Regions from separate parts of the Paenibacillus shenyangensis genome, predicted to be linked through region 3. Evidence: predicted binding sites of a transcription regulator. Region 3 holds the regulator's gene; each other region holds the start of a gene.
The links. The regulator LexA, encoded in region 3, represses DNA repair genes until DNA is damaged. The targets are predictions, from matches to a motif close to CGAACATATGTTCG.
Positions count from the first base shown of each region.

Region 1: the regulator LexA is predicted to act here: its motif matches at 3,895-3,908, upstream of H065_RS0106285 (YolD-like family protein).
Region 2: the regulator LexA is predicted to act here: its motif matches at 5,057-5,070, upstream of H065_RS0114810 (DNA polymerase IV).

Region 1 covers NZ_AOIG01000007.1:180,010-188,544, reverse strand. Annotated here, with positions in the region: gene H065_RS0106305 (rhamnogalacturonan acetylesterase) at 1-754, opposite strand, end outside; gene H065_RS0106300 (universal stress protein) at 1,370-1,795, opposite strand; gene H065_RS0106295 (YhgE/Pip domain-containing protein) at 1,817-2,908, opposite strand; gene H065_RS0106290 (MarR family winged helix-turn-helix transcriptional regulator) at 3,009-3,440, opposite strand; gene H065_RS0106285 (YolD-like family protein) at 3,563-3,814, opposite strand; gene H065_RS0106280 (universal stress protein) at 4,153-4,581, opposite strand; gene H065_RS0106275 (glycoside hydrolase family 127 protein) at 4,830-6,788, opposite strand; gene H065_RS0106270 (carbohydrate ABC transporter permease) at 6,900-7,736, opposite strand; gene H065_RS0106265 (carbohydrate ABC transporter permease) at 7,738-8,535, opposite strand, start outside.
Region 2 covers NZ_AOIG01000017.1:126,814-135,348, forward strand. Annotated here, with positions in the region: gene cimA (citramalate synthase) at 1-1,571, opposite strand, end outside; gene H065_RS0114795 (Imm50 family immunity protein) at 1,749-2,315, shown strand; gene H065_RS0114800 (HEAT repeat domain-containing protein) at 2,516-4,123, shown strand; gene H065_RS0114805 (hypothetical protein) at 4,146-5,009, shown strand; gene H065_RS0114810 (DNA polymerase IV) at 5,113-6,408, shown strand; gene H065_RS0114815 (ferredoxin) at 6,610-6,852, shown strand; gene H065_RS0114820 (L,D-transpeptidase) at 7,075-8,490, shown strand.
Region 3 covers NZ_AOIG01000008.1:219,706-228,240, reverse strand. Annotated here, with positions in the region: gene hflX (GTPase HflX) at 1-31, shown strand, start outside; gene H065_RS0107715 (methionine gamma-lyase family protein) at 268-1,521, shown strand; gene H065_RS0107710 (MerR family transcriptional regulator) at 1,896-2,309, shown strand; gene glnA (type I glutamate--ammonia ligase) at 2,334-3,662, shown strand; gene spo0A (sporulation transcription factor Spo0A) at 4,042-4,863, shown strand; gene H065_RS0107695 (hypothetical protein) at 5,139-5,522, shown strand; gene lexA (transcriptional repressor LexA) at 5,656-6,282, opposite strand; gene H065_RS27610 (LysM peptidoglycan-binding domain-containing protein) at 6,559-7,143, shown strand; gene H065_RS0107680 (DUF896 domain-containing protein) at 7,263-7,463, shown strand; gene H065_RS0107675 (hypothetical protein) at 7,716-8,240, shown strand; gene H065_RS0107670 (HAD family hydrolase) at 8,261-8,535, shown strand, end outside.

The sequences.
Region 1 (8,535 bases), on a different contig from region 3:
CGTTATTTTTCGGGTTGGTATCGTTGATGCCCAGCTGGAGGATAAAGTAATCCCCTGGCTTAATGTAACGAAGAATGGCTTCCAGCTGCCCATCGTTACGGAATCCTCTGGCAATCTGTCCACCGGAGGCCATATTACGTACTATATAATCCGATGGATTGATATACTGCTGCAGCATTTGCCCCCATCCCGCCTGAATGCTTGTAGCGAGCGGATAATAATTGGATACTGTCGAATCTCCACCAACATAGATTGTTGGACGAGTGACCGGATTAGTAGATATCTGGGTAATCTCCAGTGCACTGAGGGTAAATGTACCGCCTACTTTGCCTTCGGTAACGAGCAGATTCAGTTGTCCATCCGTAATCGGAATCTCGAATTCGTCGGTGACATTGTTACCAGTCATATTAATCACCTGATATACACCTTCGGCTGCTATGCTGGAACGTCCGGTATTACCGAGCATGGCTTTGACTTTGTACAATCCATTCGGCAAATCCACATTAAAAGTATTGCTGCTTTTGGTACCAAACTCTACAAATTGAACAGCATCACTTCCCGCTCCCTTACCGGCTGCAGATACATTTCGCATATTCGCAGGTGTATTAAATCCATAACCTTTGCTGGCGTTGTATCCATCTTCAGCCCGTACGCCTGTATAACCTGCCTCTACTGCACCTCCGCCAAAATCAAATTTGTAATTGGTGACGGCAGCATCTGCTGCAGACAGTGTAGGCAGCAGACTCGCGAACATACAACCTGCAAGAGCCAGTGTACTTATCTTGCGCAGTAGTCCGGATGCGTTCACGGATTTCTTTTTTGGAGGAAATACATTCACAGGGTTAACAGAAACTGACTGTATTCCTTGTGAAGATGATGCAGAGAGAACGGATACAGCTGGGGCGATGCTTGGATGAGTGGCTTTTTTCATAATTTCCTCCTTTTATTGTAAGCGTATTCGAAGGTACCGTTATAAGATTCGTTCCTTTCTGGTAAACTTCCTCTAATATGTAAGTAAATAGGTTATAAAAATCGCGAACTGCTATATATAATATTCTGGATATGGATACTGGATATAATAGCTCCGGTAAGAAGCCTGAATCGGCGGCGTAGGTAAGAAGACAAGATAAAGATGGAAGATGGAGGTCGAGACAGAGGGTAAATAAAGATCCGACCCGGGAGCAGGGCGATACGGAAGCAATTACATAATCAGCCGCATACAAAAAAACCGGAAATGCCTTCAAGGGCACATCCGGTTTGGATTAGAGATACTATTCCTTTTAGATAAAGCGTACATTCTGTATATGATCTTATACAGCTTGCTTTGCTTATACTTTTTCCTACTCTGTTGTTATAGATATTAAGCTGCTTACTTTACAATCAGTACCGGACACTGGGCATGCTGACTGACATAGTGACTGACGCTTCCCAGCATTAACTCCGAGAAAGTTCCCAAGCCGCGATGACCAATAATGATGAGTTCGACCTGATGTGCGGCCGCATATTTGACAATTTCCTGACCGGCATGACCCTGTAGAATCTGAATACTGGCATCCGGCATCGAAGCAGTCAGGGTACGCAGTTGCTGCCTTACCTGCTCTTCTTCTTCCTCAAAATAAGCTTCCAGCTCATGTGTCGGAATCATTAAAGGCTGTTCCAGCAGCTCGGACGCAGTAGGATCGACATAAATGATTTCAATATGGGACTCCTGCGCTGCAGCAAAAGCAGTCGCATGTTCCAATGCACGCTGAGCATGCATGGAGCCATCATAAGGGACAAGAATATTAGTGTACATGTTCTGGTTCTCCTCTCCGGATTAATGACTGGTTGCTGGCTGGTTCAGCGGGCTGGATGCCGGACGAATCAATGCTGTACGCAGTACGGTAATCCCCCATGTAATAATCGCAATCAGCAGCAGGTGGATAACAAAAGTGGTGACTGGCGCACCACTGTAAATCAGACGCAGATATCCCTGAATACCATTGGGTGCAGGCAGGAAGCTGCCAATATGACGGTAAAAGGGGGTCAACATCGCAGATGGAATAATATTGCCTGCAGTCATCAGCTGGAATGGAATTAGCGCCACATTAAATAACGGAGCCGCATTGCCAAAAAGAGCAAATCCCATTTGCGTAACGGCAATACAAGCGATATAGACAAGAATATGGAATCCCCACATCTGCCAGAATGAAGCCGCAGTATCTGCAAACACCATGGCTACGCCGGTAACAATAAGCGATCCGATAATGGATACCCCAAGCAGCAGTAGCTGTCTTCCCCAGAATATATCCCATTTGCTGTGACTGCGCTTGAGCATCATGGAAGACAGGTTTAACTGGATATTCATTGTCATTACCCCAATATAGGTGATAAATCCAAGGATCATCGGCAGCATAGAGATAGCAAAATTGCTAATATCATGCGTTTTGACTACTTCGGTAGTAACTGCCTGCTGCTCTACATTGGCAAAAACCTGTTTGCCGACAGAAGCAGAAATCTGTGCTGTCGAGCTCTCCATAATCGATTTGGCAATGTCTGAATTTCCTTGATTAATGTAATACACGAGCTTGGCGTCGCCTTTTACAGCAGCTTGTTCCGTGAAGTTCTTGGGAATGGCAATGACCATCATCAGCGCGCCGCTATCCATCTGCTGCTGCGCTTCAGACAACGATGTGTAAGGGACAATTGTGTAAGGCGCCTGCTTGCCGATAGCATCTGCAATAGGCTGACCAGCTGCCTGATCTTCATTAACAATCCCTACTTTGAGCTGATCAATTCGTTCAGTCGCACCGTTATATCCGGTCATCCAGATCAGTGTAAATATCAATGGGACGAAGATAGCGAATACCAGTCCAATCTTGGTTTGTACAATTTTCAGAAATTCCTTGCATGTGTTTAAAGCGTTCATTCTGTACTTCCTCTCCTGCTTCTTAATTTAAATATTAATAAATGCATAGCCGATAAATGGTTGTGCATGTATTTATCCAAAAAATCACCGGCTTATATATTCAGCCGGATAGATTTTTGTATATTTTATTAATGGATTCAATAAATTGGTCACTGCCTTCATCTGTCAGCATCTCATTAATCTCCATCTCGATTCCACGCATAGCCGGAGTAACCTGTTCCAGTAGTTCCATGCCTTTGGTCGTTAGATGTACATTAACTGCACGACGATCATTGGGATCGACCTGCCGCTGTACAAGCTGCTTGTTCTCTAGACGTTCCAGGGTCTTGCCGATACTCGTCTGATCCCGCTCATGAACCCGAGCCAGTTCTTTCTGAGATACGCCGCCATGTCTGCTCAATTGGTGCAATATACCAAATTGTTCAGGAGTAATATCGTAAGGTTGCAGGCGCTGGGCTGCTTTTTTTCGGTATAAGAGATAAGTTCGGGATAATAACAGTCCCAGAGGACTCTGTTCCTGATCAAAAGGCATATTTATCCTCCTAAAATAAATACTAGCATAGCCGATAATCGACTATGCTAGTATATTACTTCTTATTTTTCAAAGTCAAAGCTTATTTTGAAAAACGCATAAAAAATATTATATACGTCTTATTAATCCCTCGGATAATTCACCTGCATAATATCCATAAAAGGAATCTTGTATAAATCTTCGACCTGCTGTACATGCACCTTGCCTGTACGTGAGTCCATATTTACAATCTGACCGCGCACTGTGTCTTCCCAACCCCATACGGTTAGAACGATCTCTGACTTTTCACGGTACGCTTCAGTGAGTTGGTTACCCATTTCTTCCAGAACAAATTCATCGCGTGTTGGACGCTTGGCCACTTTCGCTTTAGCCAACGAAATACCTCCCTAATCAATATGCTATATCCATTTTAACCTTATATGTTCGTATACACAATACTTTTGACAAAAAAATAAGAACAAACGTTCCTTTTGTGAATATATCTACATTGCTGTATTGTTCTATATCCTGTATGGAAGCCTTCCTTTATCTTATGCTTCCCTATAAATACAGCAAAAGACCGTCCACGAGACAGACGGTCGGTACATATATAGGTATTCCATTAAATTACCAGTTATCTTATTTGGTACTGGTAGATTATTGGCTTAGCAGAGCTTTACCAATACATTATTAGTGTACAGACCGGCCATCCATTTTAGCAGCAGAGATCTGTTTATTTGACGATCATTACCGGAGCCTGGGCTCGCTGTGTAACATAACGGCTCACACTGCCTAATACCATCTCACTCATGGTACTGAGACCTCGGCTGCCCATGACGATCAGATCAGGTTGTGACTGCTGTGCATATTCCACAATTCCCTTGGCTGCACTGCCATACAGAATTACAGTCCGGGCATCAGGAATTTTGGAGATCATCTCACGCAGATTACGCCGGATCTCGTCTTCTTTATGGTCAAAATAAATCTCCAGTTCACTGGAGGTCATAATGAGAGGTTGACGCAGCTCATCTACAGTCGCTGAATCCACATACAGAATTTCCAGTTCGGCTTGCAGGCTCTGGGCAAGCGCTGCTCCACGTTCCAATGCTTTCTGGGAATGCATGGAACCATCATAAGGGACAAGAACATGCGAGATCGCCATGGTGAACTCCTCCTTTGATATGGGCTTCCTTATCCGGCAGTTAGCTATTGAATCAGCAGTATGGAGACCATACCTGATTCCAATATAAACCCATTTTATTCCAATTGCAAGCGTTTTCATTTATAAAAGATCTCACCATTTTCGTCTTTCCAAACAAAACCCCCCTGCTTGGGAGGCAGGGGGTGAGATAGATCCTTAGGAAATAACGTTTATATTGCTTGGTAATCAAGCTTTATAATATGGAAATATTATGCTTTACGCACCCAGACAGTCATATCACCTTCGCCACGATTGCCCCACATGAAGTAAGGAATAGCGGTGAAAGATTGGCGGGTTTGCTCGGGAGCGTGATCCTGATAGAGGGATTCGCCCCAATTTTGTTCCTGTTCGCGAATAGCACTACCTTCGATGATGGTACAGCCGCCGAGCAGTCTTTCGTCAAATCGCGAAGTCATCGGTTGATCGGTCTCGATCTGCAGAGCTGCGATCAATTCACCGTTATCTGCCTGCTCCAGACAGTAGACGAGCGGACCGCGCTGCAGCGCTACTTTACCTGAGGTAGCGCGCAGTTTCGGGTTGGCGCGGATGATTTGTACATCCATTTCCATATTCCACTCTACTACATCGTCGGCAGACCATTCACGCTGGATATAGACATAACCATCACGCAGCAGGGAAGCATACTGTACTGTCTCTCCATTGATCGTCAGTGCTGACTGCTTGCACCAGCCCGGTAGACGCAGAGCGAGTGTGAACGACTGCGGTTGTTCCATAGTAAAGGTAAAACGGGATGCCCCGTTCCATGGATAGCCTGTCTCCTGCTGAATCCGAACAGGTCGACCGCCAACCGGCAGTTCCGCCGATGCACCAACGTACAGATGGGTATAGATTGTATCCTCATCGCTGCTGTAAATGTACTGACCAAGTGAAGTGATCAGGCGTGCCACATTCGGAGGACAGCATGAGCAGCCAAACCATTTCTGGCGTACCGGCTTCACATGATGCTTATCCGGGTTATGATGGCAGGCAGCTGGCCATACTTCCAGCGGATTAACGTAGAAGTAATGCTTGCCATCCTGGGACATACCGCCGGTGACAGTATTATACAATGCGCGTTCCAGCACATCCGCATACTCCCCTTTTGGCTGAATCTGCAGCATCCGGTGGGCGAAGAAGACCATTCCTACCGCAGCACAAGTCTCCGAATAGACGGTATCATTCGGCAGATCATAATCAATGGTAAAAGCTTCGCCATGATGAGTTGATCCAATACCGCCGGTAATATACATTTGCTTGTGCACGATATTATTCCAAAGCGTTTTGCAGGCTTCATAGAGACTCTCGTCTCCTGTCTGTCCAGCCAGATCGGCCATCGCCGTATACATATAGACTGCACGCACGGCATGACCGACAGCGACTTTTTGTTCACGAACCGGTACATGAGCCTGACTGTAGGCCAGATCAATCCGGTCTGTTTTGCCGACAAAGAAATTGATCCGGTCCCGATTCTCCCACTCCTGCTCCAGGAAGTTCGGCTGCTTGCCACGTTCATCAATGAAAAACTGGCTTAGACGCAGGTACTTCTCTTCTCCGGTTAACCGATACAGCTTCACCAGCGCCAGCTCAATCTCCTGATGACCGTCATAACCGTGCAGCTTGCCTTCTTCAGGGCCGAATACCGTATCTATGTAATCAGCCAGACGGCATACCACATCGAGCAGCTGGCGCTTACCTGTTGCCTGATAATAGGCTACACCGGCTTCAATCATATGACCTGCGGTATACAGCTCATGACAGTCTGCCAGATTGGTCCAGCGTTTGTCCGGCTCTTTGATAGTAAAGTACGTATTTAGATAACCATCTTCGCCCTGTGCTTCGGATACCAGCTGGATAACTTCATCGGTAATGCGTTCAAGTTCCGGATCCGGATGGGTCATCAGGGAATAGCCGACAGCCTCAATCCATTTGGCTACATCGGTATCCTGGAATACGAATCCATGGAACTCCCCTTCTGCCCGGCCGGCAGCAATCTCAAAGTTCTTGATCGCGTGACTGGGCTCGGCATCGGCAATACGATCATGCAGTGCATCATACTGATAGGGAATAACAACTTCGCGTACGAGCTTGTTATAGCTCGACCAGAATTCATCCTGAATATGAACTTCCTTGGGACTAACAATTTGCAGCAGTTCTTTTGGTTTCTCCATGTGTAAACTCCTTTATCTATTGGTTAAATTGGGTGGAATCAGGGATAAGACAGCTTGCAGCCGGACTTGCTATCCCCGTATTTTGATCCTGACATCCCTAATGCCTGTATCCTATCCCTTAATTCCTGTGAGAGCGATCCCTTCAATCAGATAGCGCTGGAAGATCACGAACAGCAGAATGGCAGGCAGAACGATAATCAGGGAAGCAGCCATCAGTACGCCCCACTGAGCAGTGTACATGCCCTGGAACTGCTGGAGGCCAATAGCCAGTGTGAACTTGCTCTCATCATTCAGATACACGAGCGGTCCCATAAAGTCATTCCATGTATTGAGGAAAGTAAACAAACCGATCACCAGTACCGCCGAACGGGATAATGGCAGAATAATCCGGGTAAAAATGGTAAAGTGATTACCTCCATCAACAAATACCGCTTCATCCAGTTCTCGTGGCAATGTCATATAGAACTGACGCAGCAGGAAAATATTAAATACACCCCCGCCGAAAAAAGCCGGTACAATCAGCGGTGCATACGAATTGATCAGACCAAGCGACTGCCAGCCGATAAACGTCGGAATCAGGGTGACGGCAAATGGCAGCATCATGCTGGTCAACAGGATGGCAAATACTTTGTCCCGGCCGACCCATTTCATCCGGGAAAAGCTATAGGCGGCAATCGTGCTTGATAGCAGCGTACCGATCAGCGTACCTACTACGATAATCAGCGTATTCAAAAAGTAACGTCCAAAAGGAAGCTGCTCGAACGGTTCGATAAAGTTGCGCCAGACGAAGGGCTCAGGAATCCATTTGGGCGGCATTTCAAAAATCTGTGCCAAGTCCATCATGGAGCTGCGTACGAGCCAGTAAAAAGGAAACAAACACAACAGTGAGCCCATAATCAGCACAGCATACAGCAGCACACGCTGCCAGCGAAAAGCGGATGTGGTCATATCAGCGTCCCTCCCCTTCGTAATAGACCCATTTCTGGGACGTACGGAACAGCAGGAAGGTAAAGAGCATAATGACAATAAACAGCACCCAGGCAATCGCACAGGCATATCCCATATTGGAGAACGTGAACGCTTCCCGGAACAGGTAAAAGATATAGAACAGACTGCCATTGTTCGGTCCGCCCTGCGTCATTACATAAGGCTGGACGAATACCTGGAACCCACCGATAAAGCCCATAATTGTATTAAAGAAAATAGTCGGCGATGTCAGCGGAATCGTGATATATAACAGCTTATGCAAGGCATTCCCGCCGTCGATCTCTATCGCTTCATAGTAATGATCCGGGATGTCCTTGAGTCCAGCCAGGAAAATGACCATCGTTCCGCCCACCGTCCACAGGCTCATCAGCACCAGCGTAGGTACAACAGTCGTCTCGCTATAGATCCATTGACTCTCCGGCAGATGGAGCGCTCGCATAATGACATTCAGCAGTCCCATATCCGGATCGAACAGCCACAGCCAGACCATCGAGGACGCAATCAACGGCACAATGGTCGGCAGATAAAAGGCTGTCCGGAAAAAGGTCAGTCCTTTCACCTTCTGATTCAGCAGAATCGCCAGGAAAAAAGCTACAATAATCTGAAGCGGCACACTCAGAATCACATAATACAAAGTGACTCCCAGTGATTTGTAGAAAAAGGCATCTGTACCGTTGAATAGATTACGATAATTCTCCAGCCCAATAAAATGCGGCGTAGAAGCGACCTTATAATCAGTCATACTCAGCCACAGGCTGGC
Region 2 (8,535 bases), on a different contig from region 3:
TCCGGCAGCTGCTGACCAAGCAGGGCATAACGAATACTGTCAACAAGCGCTTCCCAGCTGGCTTCGATAACGTTGGCAGAGACTCCAACCGTGCTCCATGTGGTCTGCAGATTCTGTGACTCGATCAGGACGCGAACTTTGGAAGCTGTAGCATCGGCGTCGTCCAGTACACGAACTTTGTAGTCGGACAGATGCATTTCGCGCAGACTCGGGTAATATTCGACCAGTGCTTTGCGCAGTGCGTTATCCAGTGCATTGACCGGTCCATTGCCTTCGGCAGCAGTATAGACGCTTTCTCCACCAATCCGTAATTTGACGAATGCTTCCGATACGACGGCAGATCCGGCATTTTTCTCCACCAGCATTTTAAAGGATTCAAATACAAACAGTTCTTTGAACTCGCCATTGGCTTCGCGCAACAGCAGTTCTAGGGAAGCATCGGCGCCTTCGAATTGATAACCCTGATGCTCCAGATCCTTGATTTTGCCAATGATCTGACGGGTCTCTTCATTCTCTGGATCAAGCTCCAAATTCATTTCTCTGGCTTTGGACAGTATATTGCTCTGACCGGCAAGTTCCGAGACCAAAATACGTTGTTTGTTGCCAACCTGTTCAGGTTCGATATGTTCATACGTACGGGAATCACGCAAAATGGCGGAGACGTGAATGCCACCCTTATGGGCAAACGCAGCATTGCCGACATACGGCTGATTGACTGGCATATGCACATTGGCGATCTCGCTGATATAACGTGCCGTGTTGGTCAACTGACCGATCTGTTCCGGAGTGATACAGGAATAATCCATTTTGAGCTGCAGATTAGGAATGATGGAGCAGAGATTAGCATTACCGCAGCGCTCACCATAACCATTCATCGTGCCCTGTACCTGACGTGCTCCTGCCTGTATGGCACTGAGCGTATTGGCTACTGCCAATTCACAGTCGTTGTGGGTATGAATACCAAGTGAAGCCCCATCCAGCTCGGCAGTCAATCTGGATACGATCTCATACACTTCATGCGGAAGTGTGCCACCATTCGTATCGCATAGGGTTAGCCAATCTGCACCTGCTGCATGAGCGGCGCGCAGTACGGATACAGCATATTCGGGGTTATTTTTATACCCGTCAAAAAAATGTTCGGCATCAAAAATCAGTTCCATATGCTGCTGCTTGAGATAAGCGACAGAGTCGGCAATCATCGCCAGATTCTCCTCCAGCGTTGTCTGCAGTGCCGTATGAACATGAAAGTCCCAGGATTTGCCGACCAGTGTTGCGGCCTGGGCGCCAGATTCAACCATACGCTGCAAATTGGCATCATCATGTGCTGAACTGCCTTTGCGGCGTGTGCTGCCAAAAGCGGTGATCTTGGCATTCAGTCCCAGTGTCTGTACACGCTTGAAAAATTCAATATCCTTACCATTGCTGCCCGGAATACCACCTTCGATGTAGTGTACACCGAGTTCATCAAGTTTTTTGGCGATTTTCAGCTTGTCGTCGGCAGAGAGGCTGATGCCTTCGCCCTGGGTGCCGTCGCGAAGCGTCGTATCGAAAATCGATATAGATGTGGACATGATATGGAATCCCCCTTGTATTGGACCAAGATTCAAAAACATTTTATTGCGGGTGTCAGAGATGCCTTATTTTTTAGTATAATTCGTTATTATAGCATTGGATATATGTCAGGTATACGATAATTTTGCTGAATATACAGCTTATACACGGCGATCCAAAAGAATGGAGGCACAAATATGAAAGTAGCAATCGAGAAAGTAGAACAAAGTGGCAAGGAATATACAATACAGTATCAGCTGGAAAAGCCGCTGCCGTTTGATCTGCATGATATTGTCATGCTGCAGGCCGGTGATTATGTCGTAGGCAGTGTGCGTCAGCTGGATGCAGAACAGATTACGCTTTATATTAGTGAGGAAGAATTAACATGGGGAGATCAGACGATTATTCAACTGGCTTTTTCACCCACTGTTTCTATTCGCGGCAGCAAAGAGATCATTGCCGAGCTGGGGCATTTTCCTGATTTTGAAGAAGGAATTATTACCGGATACGAGATCGGCAAGGATCGGGTCGAGCTAACAGTTCAACTGGCAGAACCTCTATCAGACCATGAAGTGAAGCTTACTTTCATGGAGGCGTTTGATATCGAATTCTCTCCGCCGGATGCGCGTCTTAATGTGATCTCGGAAGTCGATTTCCGCTATGATGGCACCGATATGGTAGTGGATATTGAAGCGGCGCAGGGATTATCCGGCAGCTTTTTCTGCGGCGGTATCCAGGCGGAACTGGTACAGAAGGATAACTAGACGAGCTGGGAACAAGCCGTTGCTGCAACCCCAAAAGTTGCTGAGAGCAGCGGCTGTTGCTTGTCTATGAATAGAGCTGATCTAGGAATTGTGGATTTGGCTTTATGGCAACGTAGAGATGTAATAGACTAATGTATCAGGATATAATTCTTTTAAATGAAAGTGAAGATCAAAGATATACCCGAAGTGAGGAGGTCGGCATGATGTCCAGACCAAAAAGAGAATTATCCCAGCAGGTACAAGTATGCATCAACAAATTATACAAGCAGCAAAACAGCAAATGGATCCGGCTGATCCGGCGTTCCGGAGAGATTGCGGCTATCCCTTACTTGACGCCTTTTCTGGAATCACCAGAGCTGGAATTACAAACGGCTGCCGAAAATACAATCAGTGATCTGCTGAAGCATTGTCCTCCATCCGATCTGGTATGGTTAAGTGAGAAGATGCGTGAATATCTTCCATACGGGTTCACAGAGAATGCCAGTCAGTGGGTTCATCTGACTGCAGAAAATATAAAAAAGTGGCCGGCCACCGTACATCCGGTCAAGATTATTATGGCCAGTTTCCATTGGAATGGTTATGTGCGCGAAGAAGCTCTAAAACGGATTATCCAGTTTCATGATGGATCGGAAATTCCTTTTTTGTTGATCCGGATGAATGATTGGGTATCTCCGATCCGATTTCATACGTACAAAGCATTAAAGCAGCGTATACATACGCATAATGCAGGCGCCTTTATCCGCAATATTACACTGGTTAAGCGTCTGGAAAGCTGCGGTAGAGACCGTTATGAGGCTTTGACCGAATCGATATACGACCTGCTGCGTCAATCGGAATGCCTGTCGGAACTGGAGCAGGGAACGATATCGACAGACCGGGATATCCGGCGTTTTTGTCTGCAGATGGCATTGGAATCAAGAGCAGCCGTGCCGGTAGAAGTGCTGGAAAAAGCGCTGTACGACCGGGATGCTTCCATACGACTGTGGGCAGCAAGAAAGACAGGTAATGTATTATCCGGCTCAGATTTGCAAAAAATCCTTTTGCTGATGGTACAGGATTCGTTTCCTTCCGTAAGGCGTGAAGCACTGGAACTGATGGCACATCATTTTCCTGAACAGGCTATTCCTTTTTTGAGAGAAGGGCTGCTGGATCGCAATGCCGTGATCCGGGAAATTGCACGCAGACATTTAGCGCTAAGCGAATCCATATCGTATGCGGAGTTCTATATGGATAAGATCTGGTCCGATAATGAAAAACATCTTGCAGCAGCATTATATGGTCTGGGAGAGACAGGACAGCGAGCAGATGCTGAAATTATCGCGGAATATATGCATTATCCGGCAATACATGTCAGGAAGGCAGTTGTCCACAGTCTGGCACGTCTGGATGCAGATACATACCAGGAACTGCTGTGGCAGTCATTGCTGGACAGTCAGCCAGGAATATCCAGAGAAGCAGTACAAGCTTTTCAAAGACATGCTTATTTGCTGGAAAAAGATGAATTGGTACATGGTATTGTAAACAGCGACTGTGTGCACGTACAGCGTAACATGCTGCGTCTGCTGCCGGCTTTTGGAGGATGGCAGCATCTGGAGAGTCTGCTGGATATTATGGCTGGAACCCGAACAAGCTGGATTCAGCAGGCAAGCATTCATCAGTTAAATAACTGGACGCATGTCTCAGGCCGTTCCTATCGCAGCCGATTAACGTCGGAACAGGAGCAGGTAATGCTGAACAAGCTGGAATCCTGCGCAATCATTCTGGAATCCAAACAGGTTCATATGCTGCGCTGGCTGATTACTTCATGACAGGATAAGGGAGAATAACAGGATGGAAGACTATTTCAATAAATACCGACTGGAGCCCCAGCAGGGAGAAATATTACGCACGATCGAGATTAACCATGCAGAAATTATGGCACTCAACAAAATGATCATGTTTCTCAAATTTGAATGTACCGATCCGGAAGCGGGGTTATATGCAGGCAGCGCTTCATTGAATAGTCTGCTTGGCAAGGTGCTGGAAATACACCCTTTCCGCGAGAGTCAACAGGAATTCCTGATGACACCGAATCCGCGTATCGCCGGTATAGTCATGGATCAACTGGAACGTGCAGACCTGCTGGAACGAACTTCATCCGCTCGGCGCAGTAACGAGTTGAAACGGATTATTATGGAAGCCATGATATACCCATATGCTTACGACGAACAATTGATGCAACGGGAATACTACGAGCCACTCCTGCCCGACAGTGGAGTGCAAACAGGCGAGCAGTGGATCGAGCAGATCGTCGGTATCATGTACAAGGAGCCATATGTACAGCAGATTCATAGCAAATGGGGCCGTCTGCCGCTTGCGATACGTAATCTACTGCTATTGATCGATTATGATACCGAGCTGCAAATGAATGGCTTGCTTACAGCATTGGATAACTTTGATATGCGTCGTCAGTCTGAGCAGTTGATTACTGCGCTTCAGGATGCCGGGTTACGACAGGAGGCCGTTTTGATTGAAGAGCTCAATCTACAGCGCACCCTTGAGCAAGACAGGGATGCAGCAGGCAACCTGACGGAAGTATTTGCTGCAAAACTGCAAACCGCCGAGCGGATGATACAGTTGGACGAGCACTCGCAGCTGTATGAGTGTATGTATGAATATGCGGAGCAAGCTATGCAAAGCTGGAGACAAGAATAACTGCCAAAGTTGATTGTCAGATAGCTATTCTTTTTTTATAATAAAATAGAACGTTTGTACGCATGTGATCCGCAGGATGCCGGTCAGCAGAAGGAGGGAAGCGATGAACGGAAATAAAGCCTACTATCCGGCGCGCGGTAGAGTGATTCTGCATGTGGATATGAATGCCTTTTACTGTTCGGTGCATGCCGCCGAAGAGCCGGACAAGTATAAAGGAAAGCCGACAGCGGTAGCCGGCAGTGTCGAGCAGCGTAAGGGTATCGTCGTTACCGCTTCCTATGAAGCCCGCGGACGTGGAGTGAAGACGGGTATGCTGGTCGGTCAGGCGCTGCAAAAATGTCCGAATATCATCGTGATTCGACCGGACTTTCACCTGTACCGCAAATATTCATCTGCATTTATGAATATTGCTTACAGCTATACACCGCTACTGCAGGCAACTTCTATTGATGAATGTTATCTGGATATTACAGGCTCCAGCCAGTTCGGTACCCCGCTAGAGATTGCAGCGGATATGCAGCGGCGTATCCAGGATGAACTGGGACTTCCCTGCTCGGTGGGGATTGCACCGAACAAACTACTGGCCAAGATGGCTTCGGATATGAAAAAGCCCAACGGAATCTCTATTCTCCGTATTCGGGATGTGCCTCGTCTGTTATGGGATCAGCCATGTGGACAATTATTCGGCATCGGCAGCAAGACAGCGGCCAAATTGCGGGAGATGGGTATTCGTACAATTGGACAACTGGCTGCTGCCGATGAAGCAAGACTCAAGGCGAGGTTCGGCATTCAGGGGAGCTGGCTCAAACAGGCTGCCAATGGAACCGATCATTCTCTTGTCGAGCCTGATCACGAACCAAACAAGTCGATTGGTCATACGACGACCTTGCCGGCGGATATTCAGGATCAGGAAGATATACGCCGGGTGATGCTGAATCTGAGCGACCAGGTGTGCCGGAGGATGAGGCGTCAGAAGCTGATGTCACGAACGGTGCAGATTACAATCCGCACACCGGATATGAAGACCATTACCCGTTCCAAGGCGTTGTCTGTACCCACAGAGACTACCGAAGAAGTGTATCATGAAGCCTGTGCACTATATGACAGGCATTGGGCGGGCAAAGGGCCGGTTCGTCTGCTCGGGGTTACCTTACAAAATCTGCTGCCGCGTGATGAAGCTGCTGTGCAGCTGGATCTGTTCGATTATGAGCGTCAGCCGCAAAAAGAACAGCTGAATGAGGTCATCGACCAGCTGCGTAACAAATTTGGTGAGAGCGCCCTGCTGACCGCCGGGATGCTCGGTAATGATCCTTCCGTGTTGATTCGCAATCACAAGATCAGAGGAACTTCGCTGCAGCGGGATGGACAGCGTTTTACGCAGGAAGAGGAACCTATGTAAAAGCGATCGTTTGGCTGGGCGGCTTAAAGGGTAAAATTTAACATGACGCACTTCTGATTTTAGAACAATTAGATGTTCATAATTGGAAAACAGCTGGTAATACATTTGAAATTCTCGAAGGTTTATATTATATTTTGTTTATATGTACAGACCGGGGTCCGATATAAAGACTACTGGAAAGCATGGATAGGAGGAATACAGATGAGTAAATATACTTGGGTTGATAAGGATACATGCATTGCTTGCGGTGCTTGTGGAGCTACAGCACCTGACATTTATGATTACGATGATGAAGGTCTGGCTGAAGTTATCTTCGATGGCGACAACAATCGCGGCGTAATGGCTATCCCTGACGATATGTTCGAAGATATGCAGGATGCATGCGATGGCTGCCCTACCGATTCGATTCATATCGAAGATGCTCCATTTAACAAAGAAGCCTAATTTCTCTAGGGAAAATGGCTTTGCTCAAACGCTCTGTTCACCGCGTTGGTGGACAGGGCGTTTTTTGTGCAAATCATGCGATCTAAATTGATTCGCCAGCCCTATGCCAAATAAGCAGAATTGTCCGATATAGAAGATAATAGGCATACTCTGTGCAGAGAATAATACATAATCTGATATTCCAAAGAAGGGAGAGTCGGAAGCCATTCCGGGGATGGATCAATGAAAAACTTACTGTATTTGAAGCGCTATGTCAAAATGCATCCGAATAACCGGATGGGCTGGTACCTGCTGGGCAAAGAATACGAGGCGGATGGACAGGTCGGCAAAGCCAACTACTGTTATAACCGGGCTGGTGATATTTACGAAGCTTTTGAACATAGCAAAGTACCAGCGGATGTACTCAAGGATTACGAAGCCAAAGTTATGGAAATGGCTCATAAACGTGAACAAAAAATACGACGCTGGCGCTATAGTCTGCTGGGAGTCGCTCTGCTGTTCCTGATTATGATGCGCTCGGTAGCTGCTCCAAATGACCAGACTCTGCTTGCGGCAAAGGATCAACCCAATAAATCGGATGTAACTGCCAATAGTGTGGGTACGGATAAATCGCAGCAGGAAAAGCCTCTTTTTCATTCGCCTCTTGCCTTTACAGCCATGGAACTGTCGTATGGAAGTGACGAGACAGGAGATGCGGTTGCCCGTTATATGAAGCAGCAGGCGCAGCGAAGTGCACCTGATACAGCGGTAGTGCTGGGTATGCAAAAGGTAGATAAATGGCTGCTCTGGAAGCCCGAACTGCCGGTAATGTACACTTTGGCAGAAGGCGATAATGCTGGACAGACCCTTGTTCAATCCTATGATGCCAAAAACTGCCAGTGCAAGCCTGGACAGCTGCGACACTACCAAAAAGAAGCCAAAGCATGGATGCAGCAACAGGAGCAGCTGGCTGCGATGCAAACTGCTATTTCCCATTATCAAACAGCCAAGGGAGCATTACCTGCTCAGCCCCATCAATTGGAGGCGGATTTCCCGGGCAACTGGTTGTCCGGCAGCACAGAGACGATGAACCAGACTTTTACAGCTTTGAAAGCACTGCACAGCAGCGGCCAACTGCCTGCTGAAGCAGCTGCAGGTAAAGATAGCGAAGCCGCGCAAATTATGGCTTCTACGCTGGGTGGACATCCTTATTTCAAGCAACCGCTTGAGATTATCGTAGACAAGAAAAAGCATCGTCTTGCTGTAGCCAGTGGATCGGTACTGCTGCGCAACTATGAAGTAGGACTTGGCGGGGCAAGAACACCGGAAGGTACATTTAACATTTCCATTAAAGTCATGAATCCAAATGGCAAATCAGATGGGGATTTTGGCAGTCGTGGCATGCAGCTATCCGATAGTCACTATGCGATTCACGGTACGAATGAACCGGATAGTATCGGGATGGATGAATCACTTGGCTGTGTAAGGATGGATCAGGCGGATGTAGAGGAGTTATTCGATATGATACCGCTTGGAACCAAAGTGACTATTGCCAATGATGTACTGCCCGGTAAGGTCTGGGTCCCGGAGAAGCGTTTTGAGACCAATAAAAGTCAGAATCAGACAGATCCGAATACGATCTATCACTGGCTGGATTAAATAAACCGCTATCAAACGTGTACAACGAATGAACATAAACAGCAA
Region 3 (8,535 bases):
TTATCGACTGCAAGAATATGAAGTGAAGTGACAGAATTACGACATTTTAAATAGCGACTTTCCCTCACTCTACCTTTCCATGTAAAATATGAAGCGTGAAAGTTTACATTTTGTAGCGTACTTCTCATGAGACGTTGTGTTAATGGGAAGAATATAGTGTGAATTTAGCTAATCGTATAACTTTGTGGTAGAATGATGGAAGATGAATACACTGATAGCCCGCCTTATATGTATAAGGGCGGGCTATCATTATGGGGAGAGACAGAAATGGCAGTTTTCGATACACAGATAATGAACTGGTCCGAACAAGCTGAACAGATGATAGGTGAAGCTGTCAAAGGAATGGACCAGATTGTAGATACCAACCAGTGGAAAGTAATTGAAGCTTTTCAAAAACATCGCGTGAGTGATTATCACTTCGCCGGTTCGACAGGGTACGCTTATAATGACCGTGGAAGAGAAGTGCTAGACGAAGTATACGCTGAAGTGTTTGGCAGTGAAGCTGCTTTGGTACGTCCGCATTTTGCTTCGGGCACACATACGATTGCTACAGCTCTATTCGGTGTACTTCGTCCCGGTGATGAGCTGCTTTATATTACAGGACGACCTTATGATACACTGCACAAAGTAATCGGCAAACCCGGCGATGGTAAAGGTTCATTGGCTGACTTTGGGATTACTTATCAGGAAGCTTCCTTAACCGAGGATGGACAGGTGGATTGGGAGCAGGTGTCTTCCCTAATTAACGAGAAGACACGAGTAATCGGGATCCAGCGCTCGCGTGGATATGATTGGCGCTCTTCCTTTACTATTGATCATATTGCGGAGATGGTACGCCGAATTCGTGAATACCGCGAAGATCTGATTATTTTCGTTGATAACTGTTATGGTGAATTCACAGAGACACGCGAACCGACAGAAGTAGGCGTCGATCTAATGGCAGGCTCGCTGATTAAAAACCCCGGTGGTGGTATTGCCGAGACCGGTGGTTATATTTGCGGCAAGCGTCAATATGTAGAACTGGCTTCCTATCGGCTGACGGCTCCAGGTATTGGCAGTGAAGTAGGGGCCATGCTGGGGACTACACGCGGTATTTATCAAGGATTATATATGGCACCTACTATTGTGGGGCAGGCACTGAAAGGCAGTATCTACGCTGCAGCGATGTTCGAAGTAGCCGGATTTAACAGCAAGCCCGGCTGGAACGAACCGCGTACCGATTTGATTCAGGCAGTATCGTTTAAGGATGAGCAGCAGCTGATCGCGTTTGTACAAGGGATTCAGCGAGCAGCAGCGGTAGATAGTCATGTGGTGCCGGAGCCATGGGATATGCCGGGCTATGAGCATCCTGTTATTATGGCTGCAGGTACATTTATCCAGGGAGGAAGTTTGGAGTTGTCTGCAGATGCACCAATTCGTGAACCCTATATTGGTTATATGCAGGGCGGCTTAACTTTTTCTCATGTGAAGCTGGGGGTACTAATGGCTTTACAGACGATGCTGGAACGTAAATTATTATAATTTTTGTTGAATCTTTTCTCTACGAGCTTTCTTCTTAAACGGAATATATTGATCTCGCCAGATTTGGATAAAATTAAGATAAATGAATGATCTGATCAAATGGATAGACAAAAATCGTTATATCTTCGTTTTGAACAATATCATCAGTAAATTACAAAGTATGAACTGTTGAGTAGAGAAAATGTGTCACGAAATATCCATAGACCATATAAGAATAACGCTATAAATAACACAAATTTCGAGGTTTATTAATTTCATGTTAACTGAACATAAAATTATTGTGAGTAAACTTAACATGTTATTGACGCTTGATATCAGGATATGTACAATAGGATACAGATAACTTAAAAGTGAATTGGAAGGTTGATGAATATATGGGTGATGAAATTCGGAGAAATATGGCGCTGTTCCCTATCGGGATCGTAATGAAGCTGACAGATCTGTCAGCACGGCAGATCCGTTATTATGAACAGCATAATCTGATTGTACCAGCACGTACATCAGGGAATCAGCGTTTGTTTTCTTTTAATGATGTAGAACGTCTGCTGGAAATTAAGGCTTTGATCGAAAAAGGGGTAAATATTGCAGGGATCAAGCAAGTGATGAATCCGGTATCCAAGGAATCGGAGGAGGCTACAGTGATCACGGCAGATACGGAAGAGCGCCGCAGGGAATTGTCAGATTCGCAACTTCATCGTATGCTTAAACAGCAGCTTGTCACAGGCAAACGTCCTGGACAGGTATCACTGATCCAAGGGGAATTATCCCGGTTCTTCAATAAAAAATAAAAAGAGCACAGAGGAGAGGGTAACGTGAGTTATACAAAAGACGATATTTTGCGTATTGCCAAGGAAGAAAACGTACGATTTATCCGCCTGCAATTTACTGACTTGCTGGGTACGATCAAGAACGTCGAAATTCCTTTGAGCCAGTTGACCAAAGCACTGGATAACAAAATGATGTTTGATGGTTCCTCTATTGAAGGATATGTACGTATCGAGGAATCCGATATGTATCTGTATCCGGATCTGGACACATGGGTTATTTTCCCGTGGGTAACAGAGAACCGGGTAGCACGTTTGATTTGTGACGTCTATATGCCAGACGGTACACCGTTCGCTGGTGATCCGCGTGGTGTTCTGAAGCGTAACCTGAGAGAAGCGGAAGCGATGGGCTTTACCGAAATGATGGTTGGGCCAGAGCCGGAATTCTTCCTGTTCCGTACAGATGCCAATGGTAATCCAACCGAAGAGTTGAACGATCAGGGCGGTTACTTCGATCTGGCGCCAACCGATTTGGGCGAGAACTGTCGTCGCGAGATCGTTATTACGCTGGAAGAAATGGGCTTTGAAATCGAAGCTTCCCACCATGAAGTAGCTCCGGGACAGCACGAAATCGACTTCAAATATGCGAACGCACTGCAGGCAGCTGACCAGATTCAGACATTTAAACTGGTTGTTCGCACAATCGCTCGCCAGCATGGTCTGCATGCGACATTTATGCCAAAACCATTGTTCGGTATGAACGGATCGGGTATGCACTGTCACCAATCCTTGTTCCAGGACGGTAGTAATGCATTCTATGACGAATCCGATGAATTGGGTCTGAGCCAGGTAGCACGTCATTATATGGCAGGTATCCTGCGTCATGCACGTTCTATGGCAGCAGTAACCAACCCGACAGTAAACTCTTACAAACGTCTGGTGCCTGGTTATGAAGCACCTGTATATGTAGCATGGTCTGCAAGTAACCGCAGCCCAATGGTTCGTATCCCGGCTTCCCGTGGTCTGAGTACACGTATCGAGGTTCGTAACCCGGATCCTACAGCCAATCCGTATCTGGCGCTGGCTGTTATGCTAAGAGCCGGTCTGGATGGTATTGACCGTCAACTGAATCTACCAAAACCAATCGATCGTAACATCTACATAATGACCGAAGATGAGCGTATCGATGAGGGAATTCCAAGTCTGCCAGGCGATCTGAAAGAAGCTCTGCATGAATTGCTGCGTGATGATGTAGTTGTTACTGCACTTGGAGAGCATGCAACGGCTCACTTCTATGAGCTGAAAGAGATCGAATGGGATATGTATCGGACACAAGTTCACCAATGGGAACGCGACCAATACATGACACTGTATTAATTTTTGAAAGCTCTGGTACTGCCGATTTTCCGGCAGCCAGGGCTTTTTTTATAAAATAAAGTGTATTCAGACAATAGTTCATTTCCGTATAGGGAAATGAGGTCATCTGTCAGTTTACAAATCAATAAGCTCCATAAAGACGATGCCTATAAAAGCATCGTTTTTTAATATAGCCAATTATAAAAAAGAACCAAACAATATTGCAGGGAAAATATATATAAGAAAAAGAGGAAATTATAATAAAGTAATTCTTGAAATTTCTTTAAATTAAAAATTATAGAGGGTAAAATTATATAATGGTGTTAATACCTTAAATACCAATTTATTACATATATCAATTCCTATATATTCTTTACTATACAAAAGGAGGGTATTAGATATGATCAATGTACTGGTTGCAGATGATAACAGGGAATTTACGCAAATGCTGTCAGACTATATTTCGAATCAGGAGGATATGCTTCTTGCAGGAATGACTTACAACGGGGAGCAGACCTTGCAATTGATTGAAGATCTAACGGAACCACCGGATGTTGTGTTACTGGATATCATTATGCCACATCTGGATGGATTAGGTGTATTGGAGAGGCTTCCGGATATGCATATCATCCCCAAGCCCAAAGTGATTATGCTTACCGCATTTGGACAGGAGCAGATAACTCAGAGGGCATTGGAGCTGGGAGCCTCTTATTTTATGCTTAAACCTTTTGATCTTCAGGTATTAGGGAGCCGGATTAGACAGCTGGCAGATGTACCGGCAAGTGAGAGAGCAATGCGGCCACCATCAGCTGTATCGGTGTCTCGTCCTACAACTACACCGGCAGTGACTAATGTCAGCAAAGAACAGCGTTTGGAGGCATCTATTACCAGAATATTGAATGAAATCGGTGTACCTCCGCATATTAAAGGTTACCAGTATGTCAGGGAAGCTATTGCAGAAGTATATCACAATATTGATATACTCGGATCAGTAACCAAAGTGTTGTACCCTCAAATAGCAGAGAAATTCAACTCCAATCCAGCCCGGGTAGAACGAGCAATCCGCCATGCCATTGAAGTGACCTGGAACCGGGGAGATATGAGCCATATGAGTCATCTTTTCAATTACGAAATTAATGTAAGTAAAACAAAGCCAACCAATAGCTCTTTTATCGCGGCCATTGCGGATAAGCTGAGAATAGATCATAATATTTTTCCTTAGAGGGACAGTGAGTAATTCAATAATCACTATTATTCACACTGCTCTCTATCTAAATCAAGAGAGGTTAGTATAAGTGCATCTAGTATTATATTTTGATGCTGATCCATTTGTATTCAAATAATTGCATAAACATATTTCTGAGATGAAATAAAACATTACGATTTGAGATGACCGGCCCTATTTTGAACGATATAGATAACTCTGCGGTCAGTGCGGGTAATAAATGACTGACCACTTACTGCAGCATCAGTCGGACAAACAAAGGAGGCATTTCAATGGACAAGGAAGTCAGGAAGCGTCTGGTTACTATTTGTGAGATGCATATCAGCAATCTGGAGGAACAACTGCGCAAGCTGTACACGATCGAGAATCCGCTTCGTGGAAGCGATGTAGCTGGCGGAGAAATTATTGATGTAAGAGTAGAATTGGAGATTTGCAGACGATTGGAAGAAATCTACCAACGCATTGATATTGATGGAGCTAACGAAGGCGAGACCTATGATATGTACCATTCCTATTCTTTCCATACTACGAAGGCCAAAGAAGTATTTGAAGCAAGAAAATTAAAGCTGGAATTACAGCATACTGCTGAGATTAAAAATATTAATTTGTTATTGGAAGGGTTCATTTTGGAATTGAACAGACTGCACAAGATGTAACAGAATAAATGGCAACAAAAAAAGACTCCTGAGAGGAGTCTTTTTTGTGTTATAGGCAAGTTCATCAGAAAGATGAACTTGCAACAAGATTAATCATACCGCACAAAGTCGCATAATTTGCCTATCCCAACGCTTAGTGCAGGTTGCGGAACAGACCTACTACTTTACCGAGGATCGTTACACGAGTCAGACGAAGAGGCTCGTACATCGGGTTCTCCGGCTGCAGACGAATATGATCTTTTTCTTTGTAGAACGTTTTGACAGTGGCTTCGTCTTCCTCTGTCATGGCAACTACGATATCGCCGTTATCAGCAGTCTGCTGTTGACGAACAATAACAAAGTCACCATTATGAATACCGGCGTCAATCATACTGTCTCCGACAACGGAAAGCATAAAGATCTGATTGTCACCTGTAAATTGTTGCGGAAGAGGGAAATAATCCTCGATATGTTCAGTAGCAGTGATCGGTACGCCGGCGGTAACTTTGCCGATAATCGGTACACGAGACACAGTCTGCGCGAACAACAGATTATTTTCGGTTTCTTCCTGACCCAGCAACTCGATAGCACGAGGTTTAGTAGGGTCGCGGCGGATCAATCCTTTTTTCTCCAGACGATCCAGATGACCATGTACAGTAGAGCTGGAAGCCAAACCTACAGCTTCACCAATCTCACGGACGGACGGCGGGTAACCTTTGAGTTTAACTTCATTCCGGATGAATTCCAGAATTGCCTGTTGGCGACTTGAAATCTTGGACATGCCGTATCAACCCCAATACTAGTAACGTTTGGAAAAAGTATAACATAGAACTTCCGTTCGTACAAACATAAGTTCTAAAAGCCAGCAACTATTTCCCAAGTGAAGCAAAGCAGTTAATCCAGCCATTCAATAGTACCGGTATCTACTGCTGTATCCAGCATACACTTCCTTTTAAAAAAAGCGAACGAAAGTTCGTAAAAAGATGTTGATCAAAACATATGTTCGTGTTATATTATTGACGTAGAAACAAGAACAAACGTTTGGGGTGTGGTATTCATGTTAAAATACAGTACATACAAAAGTATACACAATCAGCCGGAGCAGCAGGATCAGTCCGCCGCTTCCATCAAAAACGATACTCAACATACACCTGCTGCATCAGAGACTCGCAAAACAGCGCGAATCGCATCTTCATCCATTCCATCTGCACGAATAGAAAAAGGGCTTACCGTTGATGCCTGGACCTATGCTTCGGAGCCAATCGAAGATACCCGTCAACAACGTAAATCGGCTTCACAGCCCAAAAGCGCTAAAAAATCCCTTCGTCAAAAAACACTTAATCTGATCGAAATGACTGTACAGAAATCAAAATGGAAATCCAGTGGACGTCTACTGATTTGTGTACTGTTTGCTTCTATTGTTTTATATGGGGGTTTTCAGCATCTGGTGATTGCTGATGAGGTGCCTGACAATGAACAGCATGTTATTGTCAAAAGTGGCGACAGCCTATGGGCAATTGCTTCCCGATATAAATCGGATGAAACGGATATTCGTGATTACGTGGATGAAATCCGTAACCATAACCAACTGGCCTCTTCCCAAATTCAGAGCGGCGATGTACTGGTCATCCCGTATGATTAACTAGTATATTTATAGGATATTTCTATATTGATATATAAAAGGCTTGTCAGGCTCTAATAGCCTTGACAAGCCTTTTTTTCCATGTCAAAGTTAATAAAGATAAAAATGGGAGGTTAGTCATGGACATCGATGTACTGATTGCACGTATTAATGAATTGGCACGCAAAAAAAAGGACACCGGTCTGACCGCAGAAGAAACCATCGAGCGGGATGAACTTCGTGCCGTCTATCTTGGTAATATCCGCCGCAACTTCCGTCAGCAGCTGGACACTATTGAATGGGTTGAAGATGCTGAAGACGGTACGCAGGGCAAACGCTGATCTGCAGCATATTGTCCAGGATAGTTCACACAAATAAGATGGTATTGTTAGATCTTCATTTATAATAAGATGCAACAACCATACAGGGATGTCATAGCTGATCATGGCTGGACATCCCCTTTCATTTCAATAATTTCCAAAATGTAAGCGTGTTGAGATTGTTAAATCGTATATCAGGGAGCGATCGATTGCGGTTCAATCAATCTGAATATAGAACAAACATCTTTTATATTTTATTTAGGGGGAAATCGCATGTCCCGTTCCTGGGAGAGGCAAGTCAAACGCAACACCAAGCAGGTCAATGCCCGCCGTAAAAAATCTGGTCAGAGCGAAGTGGGTAGCAAGAGTACCAAAGCTTCCGAGTATACTACTTACAAAGGCCGAAACTTCGTATTCCCGGCTACCCTGGTACTGTTAGGGCTGGCTTATGGAGCAATGGGGCTGATGTATCCTGCTTCTATGGGCAGCACCGTACTATTTATTGTAACGGTAGTGATGTATCTGCTGCTGGGAGTTATCTTGTATCTGCGCAGACCGTATCTAAAAGTTGGCAGAGATGCCGTAATTACGACCAAGTTCAATCGTGAGCGTCTGGTGACGGCAGCACAGATCAAAAAGATCCGTCTGCAAAAAAACTACGTGGTAATCGAGCATAGCGGTAAAGGTGGCGCATGGGTATTCGCGCGTACACTGAATCGCTATGATACCGATGCAATGGCTGTTCAACTGAGAACTTTTGCAGCAGCTAACCAGGTTACTCTTGAAGATAAATTGTAATACAGACTAAGGGGGATTTGATGTTGAGTATTAAAGCGGTTTTATTCGACCTGGACGACACCTTATTATGGGATGAACGCAGTATACAGGAAGCTTTTGAACAGACCTGTCTAACGGCACAGCAAGCGGTAGGCGTAGATGCCTCCGCTCTGGAACAAGCTGTACGCCGGGAGGCCAGAGCACTGTATGAATCGTATGAGACTTTTGCTTTTACTCAACAGATCGGGATCAATCCATTTGAAGGATTGTGGGCGCAGTTTTCGGCAGGCGAGCAGCCTGAATTCCGTCAGTTGCA